Linked DNA regions of Aureispira sp. CCB-E. The protein of the gene in region 2 interacts with the protein of the main gene of each other region in a pairwise test. Links are inferred from orthologs where the notes say so. Each region holds a gene or a part of one and is shown on either strand. Other genes may lie near its edges. The genes, in order: QP953_RS00205 and secA.

The links.
Region 1: the proteins of secA (region 2) and QP953_RS00205 interact in binary tests that used the Escherichia coli proteins (3 or more experiments, as listed by UniProt). The link is inferred for Aureispira sp. CCB-E from one-to-one orthologs.

Annotation. Positions count from the first base shown.
Region 1 is NZ_CP133671.1:50,361-53,685, reverse strand. Bases 293-3,282 are described here. They hold QP953_RS00205 (alkaline phosphatase), read left to right. Parts: upstream 293-1,205; coding sequence 1,206-2,360; downstream 2,361-3,282. Other genes in these bases: QP953_RS00195 (SPOR domain-containing protein), read left to right, coding at 3,230-3,282; deoC (deoxyribose-phosphate aldolase), read left to right, coding at 2,574-3,224; QP953_RS00210 (CBS domain-containing protein), read left to right, coding at 317-979. Outside these bases: more of QP953_RS00195, read left to right, coding at 3,283-3,325.
Region 2 is NZ_CP133671.1:409,812-413,997, forward strand. What follows is about bases 3-3,853. They hold secA (preprotein translocase subunit SecA), read right to left. Parts: upstream 3,545-3,853; coding sequence 203-3,544; downstream 3-202. Outside these bases: QP953_RS01615 (hypothetical protein), read left to right, coding at 3,896-4,186. UniProt on the Escherichia coli protein: Required for protein export, interacts with the SecYEG preprotein conducting channel.

The DNA.
Region 1 (3,325 bases), 360 kb from region 2 along the record:
ACTAAAAAAAGAATAAACATAAAACTCCCATTGCATTTGGTCTACCTACGATTGGGTTTAAAATCAACTTTTTATTTGATAAAAATGAAAAGTGTACAGCAATTTATCAATAGTTCGTTGAAAAATTCTATTAGCTTGATAATCAATAAATTGTGGATTTATTACGTTTTGTTTTTAAATTTTGATTATCAAACTAATATAAATGTGTTTTTTTATCTTTTTGGTAACTAAGCTTGCGATCTCACGAGCGTAGCGAGCTAAAAAAGTAAAAAATCAACGAACTACTAAATTTATAATAAAACAATAAAATCAATATATGTACGCATCAGCACTAATATCTTACTCCGTCCCACCGCTCAAACTCAATGATACTGGCGTTAAAGCGTTGTTATGGATGAATGATTTTCATGTAAGGCATTTACCTGTTGTAGAAGATGGAAAACTATTAGGAATTTTATCTGAAGATGAAGTCCTTAATTTTGTCGATGCAGAAACAACAATCAGAGAAAGCCGACCTGTTTTATTACCTAAATTTGTTCCCGCACAAAAACACCTATATGACATCATGAAACTGGTCGTTAATTTTAATCTAACGGTCATACCTGTTTTAAATAACGAGGGAGATTATATGGGGCTTATTACCATCGAAGATCTGTTAAAAAAACTGGCAGATACAGGTTCAATAACACATCCTGGAGGCGTTTTGGTTTTAGAAATGGCACCTAGAGATTATTCTTTGTCTGAAATATCTAGATTAATAGAGTTAGAAAACGCAACTATCTTAAGCAGTTTTATTTCTTCTCCCTATGGAACTAATGCATTGGAATTAACATTAAAAATAAATAAAGAAGATCTAAAACATATTGTGGCAACTTTGGAACGATTTGGTTATGATGTAAAATCTTCTTTTTATGAATCAGAATTTATTGATACACTCAATGATCGTTATGAAGGTTTAATGCGTTACTTAGACGTTTAACGAAAAAAAATTAACAAATTGAACCAAAAGTCATCCTAGCAGTTTTGTCCTAGGATGACTTTTGATTTATAAGCTTGTAAATTTTACCACTAATCTATAGTATGGAACCAGATAATAAGGGCATTCTGTTTTGTCTCTATTGTTTATAAGGCTTTTTTATCTTTGTAGATGTGGAAGTCGAAACAGTTATCCCACTAAATTAATTACAGATATCGGACTAAAATCAATGAACAAACTAGTAATAATTGTTTTTTTTATATGGATAAGCTCCAGTTGCGAAACACCTCAAGCTTTAAATAATGCTTCTAATGAAGATGAGAATCAACCTCAAGAAGGAACAAAAGAAGCTGGCAAAACTTTTATAGCAGGAAAACGCCCTAAGAATGTTATTTTTTTAATAGGAGATGGAATGGGCTTAACTCAAATAACTGCAGGCAGTATTGCCAAAAAAACACCTCTAATTCTAGAAAAGTTTCGACAAATAGGACTAGTCAAAACGTACTCAACCAAACTAATAACAGATAGTGCAGCAGGAGCTACCGCTATGGCCACTGGTTCCAAAACATACAATGGAGCTATATCAATGAATATTCATCAAAAGAAACTCAAAACAATTTTAGAATATGCAGAAGAAAAAAACTGGTTGACAGGTATCGTCACAACTGCCACGGTTACACATGCAACACCTGCCTGTTTTTATGGGCATCAACCGACAAGAAGCCGTGTCAATCAGAAATTAGCTGCTGAGTTTATGACTAAAGATATTGAAGTGCTGATGGGAGGAGGTTGGAATTACTTTAAGGATGGCTTAGATGGTCGAGATCTAATCGCAGAAGCACAAGAGAAAGGCTATTTTGTTACTGACAATATCGAACAAGTAGGAGATTATAGACCAGAAAAAATGATTTGCTTGATTTCTGCTAAGTTGCCTCCCAAAATAGAAGAGCGTGGAGATTTTCTGCCGTTAGCGGCTAAAAAAGCAATTGATATTTTGAGCTATCCCAAATCAAATTTCTTTTTAATGATAGAAGGAGCTCAGATAGATTGGGGAGGGCACAAGAATGAATCAGATTATATCGTAGAAGAAATGCTAGACTTTGATAGAACCATTCAGCAAGCATTTGATTTTGCTAAAAAAGATGGTAATACCTTGGTCATTGTAACAGCCGATCATGAGACAGGAGGATATAGTATTAATGGAGGTAGCAAAAAAGAAGGGAAAGTGGAAGGAAAATTTACTTCTGATTACCATACAGCGACAATGGTACCTATCTTTGCGTATGGTCCAGGAGCAGAATCTTTTACAGGAATAATGGATAATACAGAAATATTTTTTAAATTAAAATATTTAATGAACTTAAGCGAATCTTCCTCAAACTAGAATTAGTATTGAGTTGATTATTAAAGATTTATTGCTTAGGGACTTTGAGGGGAATTAGTATGGTAAAAAAATGAAGTTAGATTTTTTGTAAAAAAAAACAGAAAATCCGTTTTAAATTGTGCTTATAGGTTTATAATATTATTACTTTTGTCCTTCTTATAAAAAGAACTATCTAAAGAATTTTCTAAATATTTTGCGTTACTAAAGCAAACAATGGAATTGAATAACTATATAGAATACACCCTCCTAAAACCTGATACCACTAAATTAGACATAAAGGAACTTTGTAGAGAGGCATTAGAACATAATTTTTCGGCGGTTTGTATCCCCCCATTTTATGTACCAATAGCAGCAAAGTTATTAGAGGACTCAAATACTAAAGTCATTACTACTATAGGTTACCCCATGGGCTATCATGCAATTCCCGTAAAAGTAGAGGAAGCTAAACGTGCGATAGACGAAGGGGTAGATGAGATCGAAATGATGGTTAATATTGCTGCTGTTAAAGATGGTAATTGGTCACATGTTAAGAATGATATTTCAAGTGTAACAACGGCAGCACACCTAAAAGGAAAAAAAATAAAAGTTATTTTAGAAACTAGCTTATTGACAATTGAAGAAATAAAACAATTGTGTGCTATTTGTTGTGATGTAGAAGTTGATTGTATCAAAAATGCTACAGGTGTAAATGGCGGACATTCGACAATTGAAATGATTAATTTGCTAAAAACAGAATCTAAAGGAATCAAGATTGTTGTAGCAGGAGGTGTGCATACAAAAGCTTTTGCATTAGAATTAATCGAAGCAGGAGTCGATAAGCTGGGAACACCTGAAGGAGTACAGCTTCTTCATTCAATAAAGTAGAAGTTATGAGATGGATAATCGCAATAACAATGATACTATGGAGTAGTTTTTCTTTTGCCCAAGACCAAGAAGGTATTGTAAGGGTTGTCGAAGAAAATTCT
Region 2 (4,186 bases):
TTGGTGTTCCTTAGATTATACAATAGTTTGTTAAAACCCCGTAACGAACTACTAGTTACTAAAAAGGGTGGTCAAAATAGTAGAACGGATTCTCTCTATTTTAACCACCCATATAAAACTATAAAAACCAGATTGTCAGTAACTAGATTTTACACGTATTTGAATTTTAGCTTGCTGATAATCATAATGTTAGTTTGTTGTTTTATTTTTTGCCGTGACATTGTTTGTATTTCTTGCCACTTCCACAAGGACAAGGATCATTACGTTTTATCTTTTCTGTGTCACGTTTGAATGTTTTTACTTTTTCAATTGTTTGTGTTGCATTATTAGCATTTTGCGCAGCACGACGTTGCATTTCCTCTGCTTCTTTTTGAGCCTCAATATTTGTTTGTAGATTTTCGTTATCAACTTCTACCTCTTGAGCCTCGTGTACATCTTCCGATTCTTGAATAGGAATACCTCCTTTGAATAAGAAGCTAGTGATTTCTTTGCTAATTCTATCCAAGAACAACTCATAAAGTTTAGAAGCTTGAATTTTATAAACAACCAAAGGATCTTTTTGCTCAAAAGAAGCCGATTGAGTTTGATCTTTTAATTCGTCCAAATCACGCAAATGCTCTTTCCATGCATTGTCAATCAAGCCTAAAGTAATTGATTTTTCGATATCATTAACCAAGGATTTGCCATTTGTGCTAATAGCTGCTTTTAAGTCTGCCCCTATTTCCATTCCTTTGGTACCATCAGTAAAAGGAATACCAATTTTTTGGTAGTTGGTATTGGGGTCATTGTAAACGCGGTTAATAATAGGCATTAGACGTTGAGCAATGTCGCTAAATTTAGCTTTGTACGTTCTTGCAGCTTGATTGTACAATTTATCCATTAACTTGTCTAGTACTGTTTCGCTTCTAAACTCATTTTCGGTAATATTAGTCTCAAAGCCATAATAACGAATCACATCTTGAGCAAAGGCATTATAATCGTTGTTGACTTTGTGAGTAGTTACCAAAGACACAGCTACTTGGTCAAACATATCGTTTAGATCGATCGCCAAACGTTCTCCATACAAGGCATTATTACGCTTTTTGTAAATAGATTCCCGTTGAATGTTCATAACATCATCGTATTCCAACAAGCGTTTACGAACTCCAAAGTTATTTTCTTCAATACGTTTTTGAGCACGTTCAATGGCATTCGTAATCATTTTGTGTTGCAATGCTTCTCCTTCTTGATGCCCCATTGTGTCCATCAATTTTGAGATACGCTCAGACCCAAATAAACGCATTAGTTTGTCTTCTAAAGAAACATAGAATTGAGACATCCCGACATCTCCTTGACGACCAGCACGACCACGCAACTGTCTATCGACACGTCTCGAATCATGGCGTTCTGTACCAATGATTGCCAAACCACCTGCTTTTTTAACTTCATCCGAAATCTTGATATCCGTACCACGACCAGCCATATTGGTAGCAATAGTTACTTGCCCTGCTTTACCTGCTTCAGCAACAACATCTGCCTCACGAGCGTGTTGTTTTGCATTCAAAACATTGTGCTCAATTTTGCGAAGTTGGAGCAAACGGCTTAACATCTCCGATTGTTGGACAGAAGTAGTACCCACTAACACAGGTTGTCCTTTTTTGGTCAATTCAACAACGTCATTAATAATTGCATTAATTTTTTCTCGTTCTGTTTTGTAGACCAAATCATTTCTATCATCACGAACAATTGGACGATTGGTAGGAATAACAACTACATCCAATTTATAGATATTCCACAGTTCTTGTGCTTCGGTTTCTGCTGTACCAGTCATACCTGCTAATTTATGGTACATACGGAAGAAGTTTTGAAGCGTAATGGTAGCATAAGTTTGAGTAGTTTTTTCGATCTTAACACTCTCTTTTGCTTCTAGTGCTTGGTGCAAACCATCAGAAAAACGACGTCCATCCATGATACGTCCTGTTTGCTCATCTACAATTTTTACCTCATTATTCATCACAACATACTCATCCTCTCTATGAAACAAGGTATAGGCTTTTAGCAATTGACGCAAGGCATGCAAACGCTCATTTTTGGCTTGAAAAGCCAATAGAGCTTCATCTTTTTTAGCAACAATCTCCTCTTGACTTAATCCTTCGATTTTGTCAATATCCGAAAGGATTGTTCCAATGTCATCCATCACAAAAAGACTATCATCGCCAGCACCTTTACCTAAGAGCATACGACCATTATCCGTTAGCTCAACCGATCTATTTTTTTCTTCAATAACAAAATACAGAGGTGCATCCGCCTTTGGCATATGCTTAGACTGCTCAGCCATGTAGAAGTTCTCTGTTTTTTGCATGATTAGCATGACCCCAGGCTCACTCAAATATTTGATTAATGCACGGTGTTTGGGCAATCCACGGTATGCACGGAATAATGCCAAACCGCCACCACCTTCTTCGGGGCTGGTATTTCCTTCTGCGATCAATCGTTTTGCTTCTCGCAATAATTCTCCAACTAGTTTGCGTTGCACTGCTTCTAGTTGTTGCACAGCAGGTTTTAGAGCAGTAAACAACTCTTCACGATTATCTTGAGCCGTAGGACCCGATATAATTAAAGGCGTACGAGCATCGTCAATCAAAACAGAGTCAACCTCATCAATCATTGTAAAGTGAAACTTACGCTGTACAATTTCATCGGGTTTGTGCGCCATATTATCACGCAAGTAGTCAAAACCAAACTCATTGTTAGTACCATAAGTAATATCAGCACGATAAGCCGCTTTACGTTCAGGAGAATGAGGTCTGTATTTATCGATACAATCTACTGTCAGTTGCAAGAAGTTGTGAATAGGAGCCATCCATTCTGCATCCCGTTTGGCTAAGTAATCATTTACAGTAATCAAATGTACCCCTTCGCCAGCCAAACCATTCAAGTACGCAGGCAAAGTCGAAACCAATGTTTTTCCCTCTCCTGTAGCCATCTCTGCAATTTTTCCTTGGTGCAAAACGATCCCTCCAATCAACTGAACGTCGTAATGAACCATATTCCAAGTCACTTCATTGCCAGCAGCCATCCAAGAGTTTTTCCAAATTGCTTTGTCTCCATCAATTGATACAAAAGGTTTGGGACTACCCATTTGTTGAGCAGCCAATTCTCTGTCCATATCGGTGGCAGAGACTTCTAAAGATTCACTTTCGGCAAAACGGCGAGCAGTTTCTTTTACCACAGCAAATGCTTCTGGTAGAATTTCATTCAAAACAACTTCTATTTCCTCGTCTCTTTCTTTTTTTAGAGTATCAATCTCAGCAAATAAATTTTGTTTTTTCAGAACATCTTCTGTTGCATCAATATCCGATTGAATCGCTGCAATTTCACTGTCAATGGTTTTTAGATGCTCGGCAATACGATCTTTAAATTCAAGGGTTTTGTTGCGCAATACATCGTTGGAAACGGATGTTAATTTTGCATATTCATCCTTAATTTTTTCTACAATGGGTAGAATCGTTTTAATATCACGATCGTATTTATCACCAAATAGTTTCTTTAAAAAACCAAACATGTTTTCTTTAGTTTATGAAGCAATTGTCAAGGGTATTATCAATTACTTAAAATGAATAATTTTCTTATTAGGATGTTGAGGGAAATTCAGAGTTAACAGTTTGTTCTGAATAAGAGTACTTGCTATTGACTCAACATTGTAGCAAATATAACATTTAATTTTGCTATCACATTTTATTCCATCTGTATTATGTATGCCATATTGGCAAAAATTGTAATTTTTTATCGACTTTTTGGCACTTAAATCGTAATTTTCGCCATAATGCTAGCTTATTTTGCAAAAGCACATTGGTGTTGAAAAGCAATGTAATAGCTTTTTATATTCACTCAGTTGTTCAAAACAGTAAATTTCATGCCTTATTTTATCAGTTGCTTATTGCTTCTTATTCTTTTTAGTTGCGAATCCAATGACACAACCCAACAGACAGAAGAATCAACTCCAAATGACACGACTTTCTATACTAAAGCATATTATTACCCTATAGAAACCTTATCAGAAGAAAAGGTATATGAATATGTTTTAGAGAATGAAGGGGAAGCTTATTTATCTCATTATCTGTCCCTAAAAGCAGAACCCGCCGAAAGTGGAACGAGTTACTTAATTTCTAAGTATTATGCGCCTAATTTTCAGCAAAACCAATCC